Regions from separate parts of the Pseudoalteromonas sp. APC 3355 genome, predicted to be linked through region 2. Evidence: predicted binding sites of a transcription regulator. Region 2 holds the regulator's gene; each other region holds the start of a gene.
What was found. Region 2 encodes LexA, which represses DNA repair genes until DNA is damaged. Its sites were predicted from a motif close to TACTGTATNNNNATACAGTA; they were not measured.

Region 1 (8,222 bases), on a different contig from region 2:
TATTATCTGATTTCTCTTGTTGGCCAATATCGCCTTTTTTATAAATGGCCATAATTGCATCGCCAGCACGCTCAGCTAATTCAATGCACGGTTCGATTAATTTATTCATCGGCAGCTCCAGACGCTAAATACTTATCTAATAATAGCAAAGCTGCAACACTGCGTGCTTCGGTAAAATCTTCTTGGTCTAATAATGACTGCCACTGAGTTAATGGCCACTTAACAACAACTAGCGGCTCTGGTTCGTCGCCAATAAGGGTTTGTGGGTATAATTGCTTAGCAAATAAAATATGCATAGTGGCATTAAAGTAACTCGGCGCCATTGTTACTGTTCTTAATGGTTTAAAATACTCAGCACCAAAGCCAATTTCTTCTTTAAGTTCTCTGTTAGCAGCTTGCTCTGGAGTTTCGCCCGGATCAATTAAGCCTTTAGGAAAACCTAACTGGTAATTGTTTGTGCCGGCACAGTATTCACGTACAAGTAGTAACTCATTATCTGCACTTAACGGAACAATCATCACTGCTCCCCGGCCACCGCCGCGAATTCGCTCATACTGGCGCTCTTCGTTATTAGAAAACTTTAACTCTAAAGACTCCACAGTAAACAGGCGACTTTTAGCAACAACATTGTTACTGAGGATTTGTGGTGGTGTTGGGTGCTTTTTCTGTGTCATTGGCGTTAATTTGCTATCATGGCAGTTAGTTCAATAATAAACCTTATAAGTTGAAATTCCTATGTTAAATTGGTCAAAAATCGATACCGTTTTGCTCGACATGGATGGAACATTACTCGATTTACATTACGACAGTCATTTTTGGCTTAACGTTATCCCTGCGCAACACGCATTAGCTAGAGGCATTAGCCTAGATGCAGCTAAAGCAGATATTTTAAAACGCTATCAAGCTGTGAGCGGTCAAATACAGTGGTATTGTTTAGATTATTGGGAGCAGCAATTAAGCTTGCCTATAATGGATCTTAAACGAGAGTCTCAGCATTTAATTAAAATGCGCGAAGACGTACCTCATTTTTTAACCGAGCTTAAAAAAGCAGGCAAAGAGTTAATTTTACTTACCAACGCCCACCCTGAGAGTGTCATGCTGAAATTTGAGCATACAGCGATTGATAACTACCTAGATGGTGTAGTGTCTACTCATGAATATGGAGTAAGTAAAGAGCAGCAAAGTTTGTGGCACCAAGTACAAAAAGACTTAGGGTTTAATAAGCAGCGCACTTTGTTTGTAGATGACAGTGTGCCGGTATTAAATGCCGCACGAGAATACGGCATCGAGCACTTACTTGCAGTTGCTAACCCTGATAGCCAACAACCACATAACGAAATAGCCGATTACCTGAGTGTTACCGACTATCGTAAGATTATTTAACTCAGTTTACATGGGCTAGATTTTTGGGTAACGCGCTTCAAGGCCTTGATACACTAACTTTGCAAAATCAGCATGTTCTGTATCAAGGCTTTTAACTACTTCAACTAAATGCTCGTTATCTTCTTGCCCGTTCCACTCTTTAATATAGCTACCGTCTTTGTAGCCATGATCTTGGCGGAAAAAGTTTAACGTGTTTTTACCTACGTAGCCGCGATATAAATCATCAATATCCATACCCATTTGCGCCATACAGCCGGCAAAGGCAGCGGCATTAAACGTTTTATCTGCAACAGCGCAAGCCGCTAATATTTCTAGCGTTTGTTTAAAGTCATCCGCTTGTTGAGCATTACTAAGCTCAGTTTCAAGTTGCTTTGCTAAGTCTTCGTAGCTAGTTTTTCCGTCAATTCTAAGCGATAGACCAAAATGAAAAATATCAACCAACTCTAAAATAACTTGTTCAGTATCTGGTGTTTGTTTTTTCCACCATTTCCAACCATGATGATCCAGCATTTCAGCGCACTCAACCCAAATAGCGCGGTACCATTCGAACCCTTGAGTAAACCATTGCTCATGTACTTTAGTGTTCATGGCGTTTTGCATTTCTAGCATAACTACTAGCTTGTTTAAATTGGCAGACATATTCATTCCTGTCGTTTTTGATTAGTGTAATAGTACAGATAAAGGAAGCTTAACGCATCAGCACTATCTTAATATGTAGTTTACTTTGAGCCGCTAAATTCAGCCCATGAATCAATTAAATCAATGAAATCTTCAAAGCCACAACCACTACTTAAACCATTTTCTTCAAGCGCTAAATCGTCATCTTGATACGCTATTAGGTCTTCACTGTCTTGATGCAGCGCATGGGCTTCAAATAGTGCTTCGTCTTTGGTTAATATTAAATCTATTTCTTGGCCTTTTAGCGTTAGCGGCTCATAGCTTGAACTCACCGATGCAATAAGCGCTTGCACCATAGCTACTTTGTCTTTGCCTATTTCTTCGTTTAGCCAGCGACCAATAATAGCGTGTTCACTGCTTATTTTAATACGTAGCCCACTAATAGGGTCGCGAATAAATTGATATTCCATAGGGTTTGCCTGTAAATCTTTAATTGCGTAATTATATACGTAAACGCCCGCAAACCACAGGACATATAAAGTAAAATAGCGCCACAAGGGCGCTATTTTACTCAACTTTAAAGCCGTTAACTCCGCGATCTATAACGCGCTGCGTCAATAATCGACCATAAGTAAATAATAGGCACAAGTACAAAGCCTACAAGCACATAAATTAGTGCGTAACTTATTATAATAGCGAGTGCAAAAAATATAGCCGCTAAAATACGCCCTTGCACTAACTGCCCTAAACCAGGAAAAAATATATTACATAATGCTGCGATTACGTTACCGCCAGAACCTTGATCTGCCATACTAACCTCTGTATTTATTTGATTTTATAATTATTTACTTACACACTCTATGCCAATTTATTAAAGCTTACAAATCAAATAGTTAAATTAGTCTAGATTTAGAGAGTTAGTAAAAATTGCTAACTTTAGGTCAAATTAGCAATTTTTATTGTGCGTTTACACTTTTTTGTTTGTTTAAAAAAATAGCAAGTTACTCGTTTTTAAGGCTATTTTATAAATAGCTGTTTATAAAAACAGTATTTTATTTAGCCTAACAAAAACACCTGTTATACTGCCCACAATATTGATTAAAAAGGCGTAACGATGGACGTTTCACAATTACTCGATGGCTTAAATGACAAACAACGCGATGCCGTTGCAGCCCCACTACAAAACATGCTGGTATTAGCAGGTGCTGGGTCTGGTAAAACACGAGTGTTAGTTCATCGTATTGCGTGGCTTATGCAAGTTGAGCAAGCATCTGCTTACAGTATTTTTGCCGTAACCTTTACTAATAAAGCGGCTAAAGAAATGCGCAGCCGCGTTGAAGAAACACTAAAAGCCCCTGTAGGTGGTATGTGGATTGGTACGTTCCATGGTTTGTCGCATCGTATTTTACGTGCTCATCACCGTGAAGCTAACTTACCAGAAGCCTTTCAAATTTTAGACTCTGACGATCAACTTCGGATGATCAAGCGCTTATTAAAATCGATGAATATCGATGATAAAAAATGGCCTGCTAAACAATTTGGCTGGTACATTAGCGCCAAAAAAGATGAAGCACTTCGCCCTAAAGATATTCAAGCATACGATATTAACGAGCAAATGATGCTGCGTGTTTACGCCGCCTACCAAGAAGCCTGTGACAGAGCTGGCTTAGTTGATTTTGCCGAAATATTACTACGCAGCTACGAAGTGTTAAAAAATAACCCTACGTTACTACGTCATTACCAGCAACGCTTTGCACATATGCTCGTAGACGAGTTCCAAGATACAAATACCATTCAATATGCATGGTTAAAGTTACTTGCAGGCGATACAAGCAGTATCATGATTGTAGGCGACGATGACCAAAGTATTTACGGTTGGCGCGGTGCTAAAATCGAAAATATTAAACGATTTTTAACTGACTTTAGCGCAGAAACCATTCGTCTTGAACAAAACTACCGTTCAACAGCAACTATTTTGAAAGCGTCTAATGCATTAATTCAAAATAACTCAGAGCGTATGGGTAAAAGCTTATGGACCGACGGTAACGATGGCGAGCCAATTTCTATTTATGCAGCATTTAATGAATTAGACGAAGCACGCTTTGTAAGTAGCAAACTACGAAGCTGGTTAAATGCAGGTAATGCCCTACAAGATGCCGCAATTTTATACCGTAGTAACGCGCAATCTCGTGTACTCGAGGAGGCCATGCTACAAGAAGGCTTAAAATACCGTATTTATGGTGGTATGCGATTCTTCGAACGACAAGAAATTAAAGATGCGTTGTCGTACTTACGCCTAGTAGGTAATCGTCAAGACGATGCCGCGTTTGAGCGTGTAATTAATACGCCAGCACGCGGTATTGGCGATAAAACATTGAGCTATATACGCGATTGTGCACGAGCAGAATCGTTACCGCTTTGGTATGCCGCAAAAGCAATTGTAGAACAACAGCATTTATCTGGTCGTGCTTCTGGTGCAGTAAGTAAGTTTGTAGAACTCGTTGAACAAATAGAAGATAAAATTAGCGACCTAACTTTGCATGAGCAAGCTAAGTACACAATTCAAACCTCAGGCTTGATGGCAATGTACCAAGCAGAAAAAGGTGAAAAAGGCCGTGCTCGCGTAGAAAACTTAGAAGAGCTAATTAGCGCTTGTGATCAGTATGAGCTGCCTGAAGACGAAGAGTACAGCTCACCTTTACAAGGCTTTTTAGCCCATACGTCACTTGAGTCAGGTGAAGGACAGGCAGAAGAACACGAAGACGCCGTACAAATGATGACGCTTCACTCAGCTAAAGGCTTAGAGTTTCCGCTAGTGTTTATGGTAGGCGTAGAAGAAGGCATGTTCCCTTCTCAGCAAAGTAACGAAGAGTCTGGTCGTTTGGAAGAAGAGCGCCGCCTTTGTTATGTAGGCATGACACGAGCAATGGATAAGTTATATATTAGCCATGCTGAGAGTCGCCGCTTATACGGGCAAGAAAAATACCATAGCCCATCACGCTTTTTACGCGAAATACCTGAGGACTGCGTTGAAGAAATTCGTATTAAAACACAGGTTTCTCGTCCACCTGCCGCCGGGCGTTTTAGCGCATCAGTTAGCCATGCAGCATTTGAAGACAGTGGCTTTAACTTAGGGCAACGAGTTTTGCATGCTAAGTTTGGTGTTGGTACCGTACTTAATTACGAAGGCAGTGGCGCGCAATCTCGCGTACAAGTTAACTTTGACGACCTTGGTAGCAAATGGTTAGTAACGGCTTATGCACGATTACAAGCGGTATAAAGCACACCTAATTGAGTTAGAGCAACAATTAGCTGGCGCGTATAATCGTCAGCTAGTGTTGATCACGGGCAGCCCAGCTTGGTGTTATGAAATACTTAACTCATTAATAGATGAAAACAATACACTTGTTGTATCCAAGCAGTGCGCGATTAAAAATTCGTACTGGCCTACTCGCACACACCAAATTTTAGGGCAAGAATTTGCTCATGCTGTTTACGATGGTTTTAGTGGTTTGCACCCTGATAAACTTGCAGCACTTGCCGGCACCGTTAAAGCAGGCGGTATACTGTTTTTATTACTGCCTGAACTGGATGATTTAGCCTCTTGGCAAGATCCAGCATTGAGTACAGTGCAATCACACGGTCAGAGCATTAACTACAGCATATTTAATCAGCGTTTCGCGACTATTATTAAACCGTTGCCCGCTTTTCACTTTAGTGAAAAAAATGGCTGTATTAGTAATAACGCTAGCTATGTAATGCATAATAAAATTGATTATGAGCCACAGCAAAACTGTATTGAGCAAATAGTAAAAGTAGCTAACGGCCGTGCCAACAGGCCTTTACTCATTAATGCCGATAGAGGTAGAGGTAAGTCGGCAGCACTTGGCTTAGCAGCCGCAAAATTAGCTGATAAAAAAGTAATTATTTGCAGCACTCAGTTTAAAGCGACCCATAGCAGCTTTAAACATTTAGCCCAAGAGTTAAGCCTTCAATACAACGCTGAACATAAACAGCTCGCCAACTTGCACTACGTTGCACCTGACGCGTTATTAAACACACTACCTGAGTGCGATTTACTACTCGTTGATGAAGCTGCAGCAATCCCTGTTCCGTTATTACTACAAATGCTAGCTCATTACCCTCGTATAGTATTTGCAAGCACTCTGGTTGGGTATGAGGGCAATGGTAGGGGTTATACTATTCGCTTTAGTAACTATATTAAAGCGCACTATAAAGCCTCTAAAGTTGTAACGCTTGATGAGCCACTGCGTTTTGCTAAACACGATCCCCTCGAGAAGCACATTCGCACCTTGCTTGCACTCGATGCACAATATAAAGAATTAGGTAGTGATCAATTAGAGCAGCCAATTCATAGCGAAGTAACTCAGCAATCTCTTGTAAACAATGAATCTTTACTGCAGCAAGTTATTGCCCTACTTGCACTGGCTCACTATCAAAGTAGTGTCAACGACTTACGCCAACTGCTAGACGCACCATCGCAAAGACTATTTATTAGCAAAATTAATAATCAATTAGTTGGCGTATGCTTAATCGCCATAGAAGGTGGTTTGAGTGAAGAACTTGCCCTACAGGTTATAAGTGGAGAGCGCCGTCCGCAAGGACATTTAATGGCGCAAGCACTCTCACAACTTAGCTTTAATAATGACTGTTTAACACAACTGAGCGCTCGCGTTGTACGAATAGCGATTGATCCGAGTTCCCACAATATAGGACTTGGTAAAAAGTTACTTAATTATTGCGAATCGCAGGTAAAAAGCCAATGTAGTTGGCTTGGTGCAAGCTTTGGCGCAACAGCGCAGTTACTTAATTTTTGGCAAAACCTAGGGTTTGATACTGTAAAATTAGGTTATCAACGCGATAAAAGCACCGCTGAACATTCGGCGCTTGTGGTTAAATGCTTAAGCGACAAAAGCACAATTCTTCAACCCCTAAAAAAGCAGTTTAAAAACGATTTTTTTTATGGGCTTTTAACACACTTTAAAACACTAGATTGGCAACTCGTGAATATCCTAATTGAAGGATTTAGCGACGAGTTAATAAGCCTAGAGACTCACGAGCGATTAGCGCTGCTCACTAAAAGTAACTTCACTCAATTTAGTATCTCTGCAACTCTTTGGCAGTTACTGAGCCAGTCACCTTCTTATATATCTCAATTAACAGAGTCGGATAAACAACTTTTAATAAAGTTAGTGCTGCAAAATGAAAGTAATGAAAAAGTGATTCAACACTTAGGTTTATTAGGAAAAAAACAGCTTGAGAATCAATTTAAACGTGCCATAAAAAACCTCACAAGTACGATCTAATAGCTTTTAGTTGCCCTATCTCTGTTAAATTTTATCCATCTTTAAGCTATTTATTTAATTTGTTCTATCCTTAAAACATTAATAGGTAAATTAAGATAAAGGCATGGAATTAATAAACTTTAAAGTGGGCTGCAAAACAATTTCACTAAAGATACTCGACATTTTATTAACAGAGCGCTTTGACAATAATCTAACAACTTTACCCAACAATAATAAAAGCTTTATTGGTGTTAAAGATTATATGGATATACCAACGCCTGTTTTTGATTTAGGTATTATTTTAAATGATATCTCAACTGAACAAAGTAATGCGCATGTACTAAAGCAACTAAGAATATGGCAAGACAAACTATTAAACTGGTTTAATACCCTTCAAAACAACTTATTAAATAGCTCGACTTCTATTTCAAATAATGATGCCGAACTACAAGATTTTGTTTTATTTTACAAAGAATTCAACACCGACAATGAAGACTTAAAATTAACAATGTCTCGGCTTGACGAGCCTTTCCGATCATTACTAGAGACAGCAAAAGCAGCTATAGCAGCCCATAATCAAAGTGATCATAAACAAGTATCAGCTCTGCTCGACAAAATTAAGCGCAATAGTCTAATTCAGCTTGAGCGTTTATTTGAATCAGCTAAAGAGCAAATAACCTTAGACTATAAACCTATTATTGTTTTCACCACCAAAGACGGATTAAATCCACATGTTGGTTTATTAGTAGATAAAGTTGAAGATAATATCGACTATAAAAAAGAAGACATAAAGCCACTGGATAAGCTCACTGAGGTTGGTTTTGATCTAGACCCACAAACTAAAAATATGATGCTAGGATTAATCAAGCTCCCCCAAAAGCATAGTGTATTAATTGATCCAAGCGTAATATTTAA
Region 2 (8,222 bases):
TGATGTTGAGGGTCATAACCTAAATATAGTTGTCCCTCTTGCACCATGGGAAGCGGCTCTTGGTACAAAGCTAAATTTACCTACGTTGACAGGAAAAATCCAATTAACTATTCCTTCTAATAGTCAGTCTGGTCAACGCTTGCGTATTAAAGGTAAGGGATTAATGAGTAAAAAAGCTAAAGGTGATTTATTTGCTGTGCTTAAAATTGTTAATCCAACATCTGTTGATGATACCAGTAAAAAACTTTGGGAAGAATTAGCCGAAAAAGCTCACTTTAATCCCCGTAATAACTGGAGCAAGCCATAATGCAAATTATCGTGACACAAAAGGACGATTTACTTACTAGCAAAGAGCTATGTTTGAGTAGTGATATTAGCGAAGCAATTTTATATGAGCTAGTTGAGCATAATATTGCGGTTCCAATTGAGGGGGAGCATGTTACACAGTGGCAATTTACGGTATCTGCAGTGACCTTAGTTAAAAAAGCGGCCCGTATCCAACATGACTTTTCGTTAGATTGGTCGGCAATAGCTTTAGTTTTACAATTACTGGATGAGCGTGATGAGTTGATTTTCGAAAACGAAATGTTAAAGCGACATTTGAGTCGATTTAAGCACTTGGAATAAAATAAGCACTAGGCTTATTTACTCTTTGATAAGTGGGCGCTAGCTCTCAAAAACCAATATGACTACTTTGATTTATTCTTATTTTTAATTCGGATAAATCGTTTTAGTCGTATATTTTGTATAAGTAGTAATATTCCACTTAAACAAAAAAGTACACTGGTTGCTGAAAAGCTAATAAGCAGTGGATTATTAAAATTCTCTCGCTCATCGTAATCCATAATATGTAACATCCAAAAAAAGTCGAATATTCGCCATAGCGTGCTGCGAACGGTGACAACTTTGCCGTTATTTTCTGACAAGTACAGTGTTGTGTTAAAAGTGTCGTCAAATTGGACCTGCCAAACATTGGTTTTATATCCGACTTCCCGCGTACCTTGCTTTAGTAGTACAACGCTTGTTACTTGAGCGTCAATAAGTAAGTGTGCTTTAGCATTTGCGGTAATTTGTATTTTAGTTGGCGGTTCAAATGGTCGGCCTGTTATGCCATTGAAGCTTTGCTGCTCGTTATTACTAAAGAAAGTAATAAGTGGTGTAGTTAAGAAGTTCTCAAAAATTATTTGTGTTGGATTAACCACCTGAGAGGCAATATCGTCAAGGGAGGCAACATAATCAGCCTGCGTAAATGGGTTATTAAGAGTACGTGTTGCAAGATGCTCCCCATGAACTTTATCAAGAGGGATTGCACTCATAATTAAACCACCTAGTAACCATGCTAAAATTTGTAGTGCTAATAAATAACCTAACCATTTATGTAACTTGCGAGCATGTTTAAATATTTTTTTATTCATGTTTTAGTCTTATTATTTTTAGAGGCTAGTTTATTACATTAATGGGATAAGTTACTGCGACATTTTGTCGCAGTTTGTACTATAGCTTACTGTAATCATTTAAAAATAAAAAAGATTACACTTAAATCCCTAACATGACTTATCTGTTTAATTGAGCTGGATGTTTGATATCCAGCTAGCTTTAAATGCTAAAAAATACTTAAAAGCTGCGAAATATCCATATAAAGTGGTTAATAGAGCATAGTTGATTTGGTATAACGGTAAAACTGCGTTAAAGTTTGCAATGAAATTATTAGAGGATAAATACGAAACGATGTCGGAAATTCAATTTTTAAATGTAGATCTTGAGCTTGAATCAAAGCAAGATATTAGTTTGCTAGTGGCGGACTTGAAAAAAGTCGCGACGATTTTACATTATGACAAAGACGAATACCGTCAACTAGCGCGTATTGAAGCTACAGGTGAGGTGAGCACACCTGATAAAGCCATAAACCATATATGTGAGCTTATTGAATCGTGTTCGCGTAACGCGCTAAAGCAATGGTTAAGCTGTTCACGTAGAACGTTTGATATTGGTTTTGAATCAGGGACTTCTCCTAAGTGCTTTAATCAAGCCTTAGATGCAGATACATTATTGCGTATATCTGCGATTGGTGCGGGTATGGAAATTACCATTTACCCAATCGAAAAGTAACTATCTTCGCTCTACGACTGCTGCGGTCATTTTTGATACGCAGCACAGCTCATTGCGGCTATTTGTAATTTTTATTTCCCACACTGAACTACGTTTGCCAATATGAAATGCTCTAGCCGTGGCTGTTAAAGTGCCGTTGCGAGATGCTTTTAAATGACTTGCGCTAATCTCCTGCCCTACACAGTAAAATTTAGTAAAATCGACAACAAAGTTAGCGGCATAGCTGGCAACTGTTTCGGCAAGTACAACGTTAGCACCGCCGTGAACCATGCCCATTGGGTTATGATGTTCAGGAATTGCCGGCATTGTGGCAACCAAATAATCATCGCCAATTTCTGTGACTTCTATCCCCATAGTTTTCATTAATGTTCCTTGGCCATTAATGCCTTGCTCTAACTGCTTGCACAGCTCTAAGGTGATGGGCTGGTACCAAATACTCATAATGTCTCCTTTGCATTTTTAATCATTTATAAACTTAGCTTTAGTTATATCCTTGAAATGTACACAAGTGAAATTACTTTAGCTATTTTAAGGCTTAATTTAAATTTGCGATTTTTATTTAACTGTATATACTCACAGTTAAATGTACTGTATGGAAAACCAGTTGTATGCGACCATTAACGAACCGCCAAGCTCAAATACTCGAACTAATTAAAGTTTTTATTAAAGACACTGGTATGCCCCCTACACGTGCTGAAATAGCGCAAACATTAGGTTTTAAAAGTGCCAATGCTGCTGAAGAACATTTAAAAGCACTTGCTAAAAAAGGCGCAATTAAAATGAAACCAGGTGCAAGCCGTGGTATCCAATTAATTGAAGAAGAAGAGCCAGAACAATTAGGTTTACCGCTTATAGGGCGTGTTGCTGCTGGTTCACCTATTTTGGCGCAAGAGCACGTTGAAAGTCACTGCAAAATCGATCCATTAATGTTTAAACCGGCTGCAGATTTTTTACTACGCGTTAACGGTATGAGCATGAAAGATATTGGTATTATGGATGGTGATTTACTTGCTGTACATCGTACTCAAACCGCTGAAAATGGACAAGTTGTTGTTGCTCGCCTAGACGAAGACGTAACTGTAAAACGTCTTGAGAAAGCGGGTCGTAAAGTATTACTTCATGCTGAAAACGACGATTTTGACTCTATTGAAGTAGATCTTGAGAATGAGTCTTTTAATATTGAAGGCTTAGCCGTTGGCGTTATAAGAAACGCTGATTGGATGTGACTTGAAAAATAGCTTTTAAACAAGCAGTTTTATAAATGCGTACTAATTAGTACGCATTTTTGTTTTAAAATTTGTACTAAAAATAGGGCGTAAACAGCCCACTGACTATTTAAGCTGTAAACTTTTTTGCACTTATATTTTCCCCCTCCGAATGCGTTAAACCCCTTTGTTTTGCTCATATTTTGAACTTCCTGTCGCCCAGTTGATTACCGATTTTTTATTAATTATTCAATATCACCTGATTGTTTTTTATACTAAAACTTGCTTGTTGTTCGTTTTTTAGCTAATTGTTAATGTGCTGAGCTAATAATAACTCACAGCTTTTTAGTTTTGAGAACACACAATATACACAAACCCGTTGTTGGCGCAGCAAAACCAATCAATATTAAATGAGATTGACTAAAAAAATAAAAATAACGAATTGGCGTTTAAGCCGTATGCCTCTTCGCTTTGCATTCGCAATAGCATCAAAGGAGCCGTCACATGGGTAAACTGACCTCTACCTTGTGGCTTATATTATGTGTTTTTTCGCACCCAGTTTTGGCTAACAGCCAATACAATATGCGCAAAGGCGTAACCGATATAAGCAATAATGTATATCAGCTGCACATGACCATATTTATAATATGTTGTGTGATTGGGGTGATAGTGTTCGCAATTATGTTCTGGGCACTTATTCATCACCGTAAATCTAAAGGGGCTGTACCTGCCCAATTTCACGAAAGCACTAAAGTAGAAATACTTTGGACTGCAATTCCGTTTGTTATTTTAATTGCTATGGCAGTACCAGCCACTAAAACCCTAATTGCAATGGAAGATGCCAGCAAAGCTGATCTCACTATTAAAATTACGGGTTCGCAATGGAAATGGCATTATGAATATATGGGCGAAGATGTAGAGTTCTACTCTATTTTATCTACCCCGCAAGATGAAATCGCGAATCTTGCAGATAAAAATCCTAACTACTTACTTGAGGTTGATAAGCCTCTTGTACTGCCAATAAATCAAAAAGTACGATTTTTAATGACTTCTGACGATGTTATTCACTCTTGGTGGGTACCTGATTTTGCAGTTAAAAAAGATGCGAACCCCGGCTTTATAAACGAAACATGGACGAACATAAACGAAGAAGGTACTTACCGAGGACAATGTGCTGAGTTGTGTGGTAAAGACCATGGCTTTATGCCCGTTGTGGTGGTCGCTAAATCTGAAGCTGATTTTAAAACATGGCTTGCAGATGCAAAGCAGGCTAAACAAAAAGCAGCATTAGCAGATGCCGCATTACTTGATAAAACCCTCCCAAAAGAAGAATTAATGACTTTAGGCGAACAAGTATATATGGCTAATTGTGCTGCATGTCATCAACCTACTGGCATGGGGTTACCGGGCGTATTTCCTGCACTTAAAGGCAGCCCGATAGTGCTTGGCGATATAAAAGATCACATTGATGTAGTTATCCATGGACGACCCGGTACGGCAATGCAAGCTTTTGCCAAGCAGTTATCTATAAAGCAATTAGCTGCGGTTATTACTTATAAACGTAATGCGTGGGGTAATGATACGGGTGATGTTATTCAACCGAGTCAAATACAGACAGCACTTGATGCCAAAGTGGAGGCGAACTAATGAGTAGCATAGTAGAACAACCTAACGCCAATGAAGCTCATCATGCTCATCACCCAGCTAAAGGTTTTAAACGCTGGCTTTACACAACTAATCATAAAGATATAGGTAGTTTATATTTAATTTTTTCGCTGACCATGTTCTTAATTGGTGGCGCAATGGCTATGGTGATCAGGGCTGAATTATTTCAACCAGGTTTACAGTTGGTCGATCCTCACTTTTTTAATCAAATGACCACAGTGCATGGTTTAATTATGGTTTTTGGTGCGGTTATGCCGGCCTTTACAGGCCTTGCTAACTGGATGATACCACTCATGATTGGCGCGCCAGATATGGCATTGCCAAGAATGAATAACTGGAGCTTTTGGATTTTACCGTTTGCGTTTTTAATCCTATTGGCATCGTTATTTATGCCTGGTGGGGGTCCTGCATTTGGTTGGACTTTTTATGCACCACTGTCCACAACATACAGTAATGATAATACTGCATTGTTTGTATTTGCCGTACATATTATGGGAATTAGCTCGATAATGGGCGCAATCAATGTGATTGTAACCATAGTGAACTTACGTGCCCCCTGCATGACATGGATGAAGTTGCCCTTATTTGTATGGACGTGGTTAATTACTGCCTTTTTATTAATAGCCGTAATGCCAGTGCTTGCAGGGGCTGTCACTATGGTACTTACCGATAAGTATTTTGCGACCAGCTTTTTTGATGCCGCAGGCGGTGGCGACCCGGTGATGTTCCAACACATTTTTTGGTTTTTTGGTCACCCTGAAGTATACATAATGATTCTTCCTGCCTTTGGCATTATATCGACCATAGTGCCTACCTTTTCTCGTAAAAAACTTTTTGGTTATGCATCAATGGTCTACGCCACATCCTCAATTGCGCTACTTAGCTTTATTGTTTGGGCGCATCATATGTTTACCACTGGGATGCCGGTCGCTGGCGAGTTGTTTTTTATGTACGCGACCATGCTTATATCGGTACCTACAGGAGTAAAAGTATTTAATTGGGTTGCCACAATGTGGAAAGGCTCAATAACTTTTGAAGTGCCAATGCTTTTTAGTATTGCGTTTATTGTGCTGTTTACCTTGGGTGGTTTTTCGGGATTGATGCTGGCAATTACACCTGCTGACTTTCAATATCACGATACTTATTTTGTAGTGGCGCACTTTCATTATGTATTAGTAACAGGGGCTGTATTTTCGATAATGGCAGGGGCTTATTACTGGCTGCCCAAGTGGACGGGCAATATGTTTAATATCACATTGGCTAAATGGCATTTTTGGCTATCGCTGGTGAGCGTGAACGTACTGTTTTTTCCTATGCATTTTGTAGGGCTTGCTGGTATGCCGCGTCGAATTCCCGATTACGCTCTTCAATTTGCCGACTTTAACGCAATCATAAGTATTGGTGGGTTTGCCTTTGGTTTATCGCAATTGTTGTTTGTAGCTGTGGTAATTAAATGCGCGCGTGGCGGTGATAAAGTGCCTGCAAAAGTATGGGAAGGAGCAGAAGGGCTTGAGTGGGAAGTTGACTCTCCAGCGCCATATCATACTTTTTCTACGCCGCCGGTAATTAAGTAATGACACACGCACCGCTACTCAAACGTTTGGTACTTATTTGCATAGGCATGTTTGCCTTTGCCTTTGCTTTAGTACCTTTGTATGACGTGTTTTGTGATGTAACAGGGCTTAATGGAAAGCCTTCGCTTGAGCAAGCAGAGCAAAGTACACAAATAGTACAAAACCGAGAAGTCGGCGTTAGCTTTACTACTCACGCACAAAGTGGTGCACCGTTTGAAGTTAAATCAAAAGAATACAGTGTAGTGGTAAAACCCGGTGCAATGCGTGAGGTAATGTTTAGCGCTAAAAATAACAGCAATCTGGATAAAGTAATGCAGGCTGTACCATCAGTCTCACCAGGTAAAGCGGCAAAGTATTTACATAAAATAGCTTGTTTTTGCTTTGATCAGCAACCTCTAAAAGCAGGGGAAGAACTTGAATTTAAATTACTTTTTTATGTTGATACCGCATTGCCAAGCGACATTGAAGAATTAACTTTATCTTATACCGTATTTGATATTAGTGAACAGCTGGTGGCAAGTAATAACTAGCTTTTTAAACTAGTGTGAAACTAGGAGTAAATAAAATGAATCAAGAATATGAGCATTATTACGTACCTGAGCAAAGTCCGTGGCCTATTGTAGGTGCTGTTGCATTGTTTTTTATTGCAGTAGGGGCAGGCTTAACAGTTATGAGTGTAGGTAAAGAAAGTGGTAGCGGGGTTTATCTGCTTTATGCCGGTATTGCTGTACTTGTGTATATGTTGTTTAGCTGGTTTAAAAATGTAATTAGTGAGTCGGACCAAGGTTTGTACTCAGCACAAATGGATCGCTCTTTTAGACAAGGTATGAGCTGGTTTATTTTTTCTGAAGTTATGTTTTTTATGGCCTTTTTTGGTGCGCTTTTTTATGCACGGGTATTGTCGGTACCTTGGCTTGGAGGCGCAGGCAATAATGCAATGACTAACGAGGTATTATGGCCTACTTTTGAAGCCGTTTGGCCGCTAGTTTCAACACCTGCTGGCGAAACTACTCAAGCTATGGGCTGGCAAGGCTTACCACTTATAAATACCTTAATACTGCTTACTTCCTCAATTACTTTACATTTTGCCCACGTAGCGATGGAAAACAATAAACGCACTCCACTTAAGGTTTTTTTAGGCGCTACTATTTTATTGGGCGTTTGCTTTTTAGGGCTGCAAGTTGAGGAGTACATGCATGCATATAATGACCTTAATCTAACGCTAGATGCGGGCATTTACGGTAATACGTTCTTTTTATTGACTGGTTTTCATGGCATGCATGTAACGCTAGGAACCGTACTTTTATTTGTAATATTTTTACGGATATTAAAAGGGCACTTTACTAAAGATAAGCACTTTGCTTTTCAAGCAGCTGCTTGGTATTGGCACTTTGTAGATGTGGTGTGGCTGTGTTTGTTTGTATTTGTATATGTGCTGTAGCGTTTATTGGCGAATTATTTGCTTTAATAAAACCAAGTTTAAGCGCTGCAATAACAACAACTAAAACAACGACCGAAAACAATACGCGACGACCTAAAAAGTGAGACATAGGTCGTCCCTCTGTTTTCCCTGACACCATAATAAACAATGCTCTAAATAAGTTAAAAAGTATAAATATTAACAACAGTACGATAATAATTTTAATAATCACTGAGTTGACCCTTTATG
Region 3 (8,222 bases), on a different contig from region 2:
AAGGCGGTAGAGCCTTACTTTGTACCATTTCAGGTTTTGAGAAGAAAAATCCTTGGAAATAATCAAAACCAAGCTCTAGAGCTTGTTGGTAAATTTCATAGGTTTCTACTTTTTCGGCAAGTAACTTAATATGCGAGTGCAGTTTTAAATCATTAAGAACCGTTTTTATTGTATCTATATCAGATGCTAAAAAGTCTATTTTAATAATATCAATAAATGGATAAAAGTGGCGCCAAACAGGCTGATGAATATAGTCATCAAGAGCAATAGTGTAACCTTTATCTTTTAGATCTTTCACTATGGCTAATAATCGCTTCCCAGGTTGCACAGTTTCAAGGATTTCTACAACTACAGTATCTTTGCCCAATAGTGTTGGGTAGCCCTTTGATAGCGTTTCTAGGGTGAAATTTATATAGGCGGGTTTATTGTCGGTTAAATCTTCTAAGCCGAAATTAAACTGACTACCTTCAATTAGTCGTGTAGTTGCCTCGTCACCATCTATATCAGGAAATACGTTATCAACGCCATCGCGAAATAAAAGTTCATACCCGATGAGCTTTTTATCTCTGTCTAAAATAGGTTGGCGTGCAGCGTAAAAATACATAAACAGTTCCGTAAGAGTAATGTAATTGGGTATTGTAATAATATATGGCAAAAGACTCAAAATAGCATTACGTATATTTGCTAGATTAATAAATTATCATTAAAAATTAAGGTGTTTCTAGTATTTAATTTATTTTATTTCACCAATTCGCTTTAAAATCATTCAACATGAGTATTTTTGTATCAGGTGAGGGCAACAAGTTGGAGATTTTATTATCAAGCATGATATAGTCAGCGAGAATGGTTTTTACCCCAATAGTGTCTTAACTATAAAATTTTAAGAGTCATTATTTGGATTAAAGCCTATTATTAATAATTATGCGGAGGCTAATTTGGAAACAGGAATGATTATTTCACTAGCATTATATTTTATTGTAATGTTAGGTATCGGACTATATGCATATAAGCAATCTACTGACGATGTATCTGGTTACATGTTAGGTGGACGAAATCTATCTCCAAGTGTAGCTGCACTGTCTGCAGGTGCATCTGATATGAGTGGCTGGATTTTAATGGGCCTACCTGGTGCGATGTTTGTTACTGGTTTTAGTAGTACATGGATAGCAATTGGCTTGGTGATTGGTGCTTGGTTAAATTATCTGTTAGTTGCACCGAGATTACGTGTTTACACTGAAAAAGCAAATGACTCTATAACCATCCCAGACTACTTTTCAAATCGCTTCAATGATAAATCCAACCTATTACGTGTTGTATCAGCTGTGGTAATTATTGTTTTCTTTACTCTTTATACTTCATCTGGTGTTGTCGCTGGTGGTAAATTGTTTGAAAGCTCATTTGGTTTAACTTATGAAATGGGTTTATACATTACAACGGGCGTAGTTGTTTTATATACCTTGTTTGGTGGTTTTTTAGCTGTAAGCTTAACTGACTTTGTGCAAGGTTGTATTATGTTCATTGCACTTATTCTAGTACCAACGGTTGCATACTCTTTGCTTGAACAACCTTTAGAATCAACTTTACATAGCGTAAATCCAGATATGCTTAACTGGATTGGTGCAGGTTCTGCATTAGGTATTATTTCTGCAATGGCTTGGGGTTTAGGTTATTTTGGCCAACCACATATCATTGTTCGTTTTATGTCGGTACGTAGTGTTAAAGATATGCCTAAAGCACGCCGTATTGGTATGACATGGATGATTGTTGCTGCCATTGGTGCTGTTGGTACTGGTATATTTGGTGCAGCTTATACTTATGAGAACAACATTGTAGTTGAAGACCCTGAAACAATTTTCTTAATTCTTTCTGAGTTGCTGTTCCACCCACTTATTGCTGGCTTTTTACTTGCTGCAATTTTGGCTGCGATTATGAGTACTATCTCATCTCAATTATTGGTTAGTTCAAGTTCATTAACAGAAGATTTCTATAAAACATTCTTACGTAAAGATGCCAGTGATAAAGAGCTAGTTGCTGTTGGCCGTATAAGTGTTGCCGTAGTTGCTATGTTCGCTATTTATTTAGCTTACGACAGAGATAGCTCTATTTTAGACCTAGTAAGTAATGCGTGGGCTGGCTTTGGTGCTGCGTTTGGACCACTTGTATTGTTTAGCCTTTATTGGAAACGCATGAACTTTGCTGGTGCGTTAGCTGGTATGTTAGTAGGCGCATTTACTGTGCTAATTTGGATATATGGACCATTTACTATCAATGGTGAAAGCTTAAGTAGCTTTATGTAGGAAATAGTACCGGGCTTTATTTTAGCGAGTATTGCAATTGTTGTTGTTAGCTTAGTAACAAAAGAGCCTGAGCAAAACATCACTGCTTTATTTGATGAAGTAGAAAAAGAGCTTTAATTAGCAATTACTATTTATTTTAAAATGAGTAGTAATTAATACCAATCCGCAATAATACTTAATCATTTTGCGGGGCTAAACGTGTTGCTACCGGCGTTAAAAAATTCTCATTTAGAACAACTAAATATCGAATTTTTGCCTAGCTATCAACACGTTTTTCCACCCTCAAAGAGATCACTTAATTAAGCGAATTGGTATAATAAAAAAGGGAGCAACTTAGTTGCTCCCTTTTTTATTTAGTTTGTCCCGTCCGAGGAGGGAACATTCTATGAATTAACTTACTTTTTTATCGTTGTTATCTTCAATTGATGCAACGTTATCTGACTTTTTACTTTTTGCTGGCGCTTTGGTAACAGCTGGATCTTTGCCACCTTTTAATATGGTCATAAAATCATCTTTGCTTTTCGCTATTTCTAAAGCAAGTGATTCAATTTGTTGCTCACTAAGCGGTACGTCTACCTTTTCTAGCATCAGCTCAAGTGATTCTGCTATATCGAGCATCTTGTCATAAGCATCCGCTTCTTTTTTGGTAGTAAACGTCATACGCTCGACTCCGTTTCGTTCTACAACATATTTAACAACAACAGCCATGATTTCTCCTGCAAAATTGCTTGGCACCGTGGTTTTTAAAAAACCATTAGATTACTGTTTTTATGTACAGTAATGGTTTGTAAGTAAATTTGCAAGCGCGAAGTATTAATTTTTAGGTGTCTTAAATTTGACAAAAAACGGTAACTTTACTTTAGTTAAGCAATCACTTTGTTGTACCAGCTGCATTTTCAGGATTTCGGATCATAGTGATAATGCGTTTAGGTACACTTTAAGTGATGAACTTTACAGTTCCTTATTTATTGATTTCCTGAGCAATACTCAAAATTAAGAAAAGAAGAATAAGGGCAAGTTTAATGAAAACGTTAAAAAATTTACTCATCATAAGTTTATTATGTTTACTACCCGCGACTACCGCGTATGCACAATTATCAGAAGTAACTAAGCAAATGCCTCAAGCTGAGACAATTAGTATAAATAATGCTGATGCAGAGATGCTTGCTAAGTTACCTGGTATAGGTAAGAAAAAAGCGCAGGCAATTGTGGATTATCGTGAAGAAAATGGCGAATTTAAAAGCGTTAGTGATTTATCGCAAGTTAAAGGGATTGGCAAAAAACTTTTAGCTAAATTAGAGGGGAAACTTACACTTTAATATTTCTAAATAGTAATCAGGGTGCTAGGCGCCCTGATTAAATTGTTTTAGTGCATCGCTTAAGTGCTTTTTAGCAAAGTTAATCTCAATAGGTGTAGTTAATAGTGGATAGCACAATCCGCCAAGTATCAAAAATGGTATTAATATCCAACCTTTAAATACAGTGAATATTAAAAATAGTGGGCTAAGTAATAGCAGTTTTATAATACGCAATAGAACTTTATCAGTTGGCGATAGCTGACTTAATGCAAGCGCAATTACGTCTTGACGCTGGCGTACTTTTAAATGCTTAAGCTGGTCTAATTGGCTTGAAAAAAATGTAAACATATCAAATCGACTTTTTAATTGATAAACGGGCAATAATTATAATAAATAGCGTTAGTGAGAAAATCCCAAATATCACTTCCATCCAAGCAGGCATGCTCATGCCAACAAACTGCCAATCTATATTTCCACAATCCCCGGTAGCTTGAAAAAAGCTAGGTATCCATTCATGTAGTGGCATAAATGATGGGAAATTTGGTTCAAACTCGCAGCTAAATGCAAAAGGGTCTGTGGTGGTCTGCATATCAATATGTTCGCGAGCAATTAAGTATCCCCAAACACTCGATATTCCCCAAATAACATACGCTATCATACGCACAGTTTTACTTTGTGGTTTACTTGAGCCTACAATCCCTGCGCCTAATAACCCCAATACTGCAGTGCGTTGATATATACACATTATGCAAGGCGCTAACCCCATTTTGTATTGAAAGAAAAGAGCGGTAACTTCAAGTAAAAAAACGATAGCTGTAAATAAAAGCCACGGGGTTCGTTGGGTAGGTAATTGTGCAAGCCAGTTCATAAAAATTCCGCGTTTTAATAGGACGTTAGATTATGACGTAGGATAAAGTATGCAGCAACAAAAAGGAAAAAAAAGCTACCGAAGTCGCTTTTTATAAGATGAAATTAATGACTACTCAATTCAGCCTTAGCAAAGGTTAAATGACGTTCTATTATTTTCCCATCGATACATAAGCTCAGTTATATTGCTTACTTATACTAAGGTGATGCATCATCTAAAGAATTTTTTATGGTTGTACTTTTTTGTACTTTTCTTATGGCAAGTGCGGGATAAGTTAATTAAGCTCAGGCGCTGCGTAAATAAAAATATCTCCATAATAACAATGTACCTACAATGAATATTACTCTAGATATTCATGCATTGTAGCTAAATTAGAGAAACCCAAATTTAATTATTTATTAATTTTAAATTTCTACCCATTTGCTTTTGATCATACATACATCACATAAGAATCTCACACACTGAAAAAGACCATTTTATAGCTTTTAATTAGCCATGTGAGAATCTCACACCACGCATAACGTGATATTTTTTTTATATTTACACGTATAAGTTGAGATTTTTTAGACGATATAGCGGTGACCTAATATGCGTTCAGTTATTAATTATGAACCAAGCCCATGTTAGTTTCATATTTCGCAAACTTAACATCCTATAGGGATGTTCGAGGACCCTTATGCAAAGAGGTTTCATTAAAGACGATTTTTTTGATTAAGAGTAATTGAAATTACTGAGTAGCAGTATTATACATTTCTGAATTTATTAGTGGTATGTTAGTAGCATATGGAGTTTTAAATACCAAAATGGTACCAACCATTTTTAAAGGGATATTACATGGAATTCATTTTTATAATCGCAGTTGTTATATTGATAATTTGGTTAATTACCAGTCCACGCTCAAATTCAAATAAAAAAAAGCCTAAAGTACTAGATAATCCGAGGCAAAGTATAAAAGAAACTCCTGATACGCCTGCCTCTAAGGTTTCTTTGTCTAGACCTTCGAGTGACGTGACTAGCTCGATAAATCCCATTAAAACTAATAAAGCATCAGTTAGCGTTGAGTTACAGGAACAAATGAATGAATTAAAAACTGCAAAGCAGACTGATCCAAAACCTCGCATCACTGTTGTTAATACACCTACCTCAATTATAGAAAGTGCTGATAGTGCGACACATTCTGAGGACGATTTAGCTACATTTAATATTTTTGAGAGTGCAAATCCTCTAAATAAGAGCATTAAAGGCACACGCAAAGCCCAATGGCTTGATAAGAATAAAGAAACTATTATACAAAAGCGTAAGCTAATGGGGTTGATATACATAGGTGAGCAAATGGAGTCTATGAGAAGTTATGACCCTGACCCTGCGCTAATAAACTCCATTTTACCTGCATCAACACCTTTAGGGCATCAGCTGGGTTATTACACTGACGATTCGCTTGGTTACTGGCCAAGTTATAGCAGGCTTTCTAGGCAATGTAGAGGTGCCTATCTCGACTGGTTAGCAACCGACAGAAGCGCAGCTAATACCCCAATAGGATTCGTATTTTTGTACTTTTATGGATTTGAAAGATTTGTTGTTGTGAACAACAAAGACAATAAAGTTGCAGATGAACAATTCGAGGATATTTTTAATGAAGTACTTCGTTTACACAAGGTGTTTGCTTCAAATCGCTCTTTTGCTGGTTACTCAGCAAACTTTTTAGAATTTATGTATTTACTAAAACCTGAATTTTTTAAAAGTAAAAAACACATATTACCTAAGACACGTCATTCACTACTTTTTAAATTACGTCTTTCAGAGCAAATCGTTGCCACAGAAAAAGTGGATGATGAGTTGGCACTTGAATGGATCAAAAATACAGACCAATACAATTTAAAAACCGCAGCTAGGCGCTGCGATTTAGAGTTTGATTCACTTTTTAAACTTTACTACAAGCAAAAATTCCCTGAGGGAATGCAAGTTAAGCCCAATAAAACTAAATTAAACGCTGAGTACTTCTCTGCCAGCGGTAGTCTTCCTAGCGTTAAAATTTTATTAGATAGTTTACCAGACCCGAGCATATTAAAAGCCCCTATTAAAAAGCTAATACCTATTGCTGATAAAGTCGCTGAGGAACTAGCTAGTTATAGCCGTTACTTAGGTAAAGCAGGCACTAGTAGAGATGACTTAGCTGCACTGATGTTACTGCCTCGCGCTATTGCTAGTAGTCAACCATCACCATTAATTGAAAAGTTTAAGAGGTGGGCTCAGGCTATTATTTTAGAAAATGGTGGGGTAACAAATGTATCTGAATTTTGGTTGCAAACAGACTTACCAGTACCAAAAGCGATAAATAAAAAGGAAAGTGACCTCATTTATAACTTAGCGAGCCTTGCTGATATAGGTATTGCGCCTGACTTACGTTACCACCATGCAAAACCTAGATTAGATGGCAAACTTGTCTTATTTACTCCAGGGCATGGGGAAGAGTTTGTCCCTAGTCATGTATTTAACCAAGTGGGTGTCGCACTTCGCTTAGGTGCGATGGTTGCAAACATAGATGGGGTTGTAGATGAGTCAGAAAGTTCTGAGCTAGAAAAGCTAATTACTCATGATGAAAAATTAACAGATACAGAAAAGCGATCTTTAAAGGCTTATCTTACATGGCGATTAGTTACACCATCAGATAATACGGGTTTAAAAAATAGACTTAATAATTTAGGTGAAACAGAAATAGAATTTGTGAAGCGGTTTATTCTGTCTATTGCGCTCGCTGATGGCAACGTCGATAACAAAGAAGTAAAACAAATCGAGAAGCTCTACACGAATTTAGGGTTGAATAAAGAGTCTGTCACGAGTGATATTCATCAGCTTACTACAAGTAGTCATCAGCTTGCCCCAAAAAGTCAAAATTCATCAGAGTTTAGCTTAGATGAAACAATCTTAGCCCTTCATGAAAGCCAAACAACAGAAGCTAAAAATATGCTGGAAAAGATCTTTACCTCAGATGAAGATGAAAGCGATTATATTGAAGTCTCAGAGCTGACAAACGAAGTTGAAGGATTAGATCAGGCTCATAGCCAGTTGTTTGAAAAGCTATGTGCTAAAGCGCAATGGGGTCGCGAAGAGGTAGCTCAAATGTGTAGTGAGCTAAAATTAATGGTCGATGGTGCTATAGAAACCATTAATGACTGGTCATTTGATTTAGTGGATGCACCAGTAATTGATGATGACGGTGATATATACATTGATGAAGAAATAGTCGAAGAGATAAGGGAGTTATAACAATGGCAGCAAAAAAAATTAGATCAAAAGAGCGCGATGCAATTATACAGTCTCTTAAATCGGGTGTTACCCCAAAAGTCGGCATACAGCATATACAAGTAGGTCGTGGTAATGAGCTTAAAGCGCTCATTAAAGATATCGACAGAGTGACAGAGGGCGGCTCTGCTTTTCGGTTAATTATTGGCGAATACGGCTCAGGTAAAACATTCTTTTTAAGTGTAGTAAGAGCGATAGCATTAGAGCGCAAGTTAGTTACTGTTAATGCAGATCTATCTCCTGACCGTCGTATTCATGCATCATCAGGACAAGCCAGAAACTTATATTCTGAGTTAATGAGAAATATGTCTACTCGTAATAAACCTGACGGCAATGCATTGACCAGTGTGGTTGAAAAATTTATTACCGAAGCACGTAAAGAAGCAGATAATACAAGCAAAGAAATAACTACAGTGATCCACGAAAAGCTTGCATCACTCTCAGAACTCGTAGGTG

Region 1: uvrD (DNA helicase II) is a predicted target of LexA. The motif match lies at 3,032-3,051, and genes of this name have one in related genera.
Region 3: QMA08_RS05300 (YebG family protein) is a predicted target of LexA. The motif match lies at 3,058-3,077, and genes of this name have one in related genera.

What each region holds. Positions count from the first base shown of each region.
Region 1 is NZ_JASDDB010000026.1:360-8,581, reverse strand. Features, by position in the region: gene cysQ (3'(2'),5'-bisphosphate nucleotidase CysQ) at 1-109, opposite strand, end outside; gene nudE (ADP compounds hydrolase NudE) at 102-674, opposite strand; gene yrfG (GMP/IMP nucleotidase) at 736-1,383, shown strand; gene QMA08_RS20230 (dUTP diphosphatase) at 1,399-2,022, opposite strand; gene QMA08_RS20225 (YacL family protein) at 2,103-2,471, opposite strand; gene QMA08_RS20220 (hypothetical protein) at 2,588-2,812, opposite strand; gene uvrD (DNA helicase II) at 3,116-5,281, shown strand; gene QMA08_RS20210 (GNAT family N-acetyltransferase) at 5,259-7,328, shown strand; gene QMA08_RS20205 (chemotaxis protein) at 7,432-8,222, shown strand, end outside.
Region 2 is NZ_JASDDB010000018.1:11,807-20,028, forward strand. Features, by position in the region: gene QMA08_RS18270 (DnaJ C-terminal domain-containing protein) at 1-307, shown strand, start outside; gene QMA08_RS18275 (chaperone modulator CbpM) at 307-627, shown strand; gene QMA08_RS18280 (hypothetical protein) at 690-1,415, opposite strand; gene QMA08_RS18285 (hypothetical protein) at 1,729-2,109, shown strand; gene QMA08_RS18290 (PaaI family thioesterase) at 2,110-2,550, opposite strand; gene lexA (transcriptional repressor LexA) at 2,718-3,335, shown strand; gene coxB (cytochrome c oxidase subunit II) at 3,819-4,961, shown strand; gene ctaD (cytochrome c oxidase subunit I) at 4,961-6,553, shown strand; gene QMA08_RS18310 (cytochrome c oxidase assembly protein) at 6,553-7,083, shown strand; gene QMA08_RS18315 (cytochrome c oxidase subunit 3) at 7,119-7,994, shown strand; gene QMA08_RS20320 (DUF2909 family protein) at 7,897-8,205, opposite strand; gene QMA08_RS18325 (SURF1 family protein) at 8,220-8,222, shown strand, end outside.
Region 3 is NZ_JASDDB010000002.1:456,283-464,504, forward strand. Features, by position in the region: gene QMA08_RS05290 (HDOD domain-containing protein) at 1-604, opposite strand, end outside; partial or broken gene putP (sodium/proline symporter PutP) at 948-2,414, shown strand; gene QMA08_RS05300 (YebG family protein) at 2,688-3,005, opposite strand; gene QMA08_RS05305 (helix-hairpin-helix domain-containing protein) at 3,320-3,616, shown strand; gene QMA08_RS05310 (DUF6170 family protein) at 3,641-3,943, opposite strand; gene dsbB (disulfide bond formation protein DsbB) at 3,945-4,463, opposite strand; gene QMA08_RS05320 (TerB N-terminal domain-containing protein) at 5,298-7,730, shown strand; gene QMA08_RS05325 (ATP-binding protein) at 7,733-8,222, shown strand, end outside.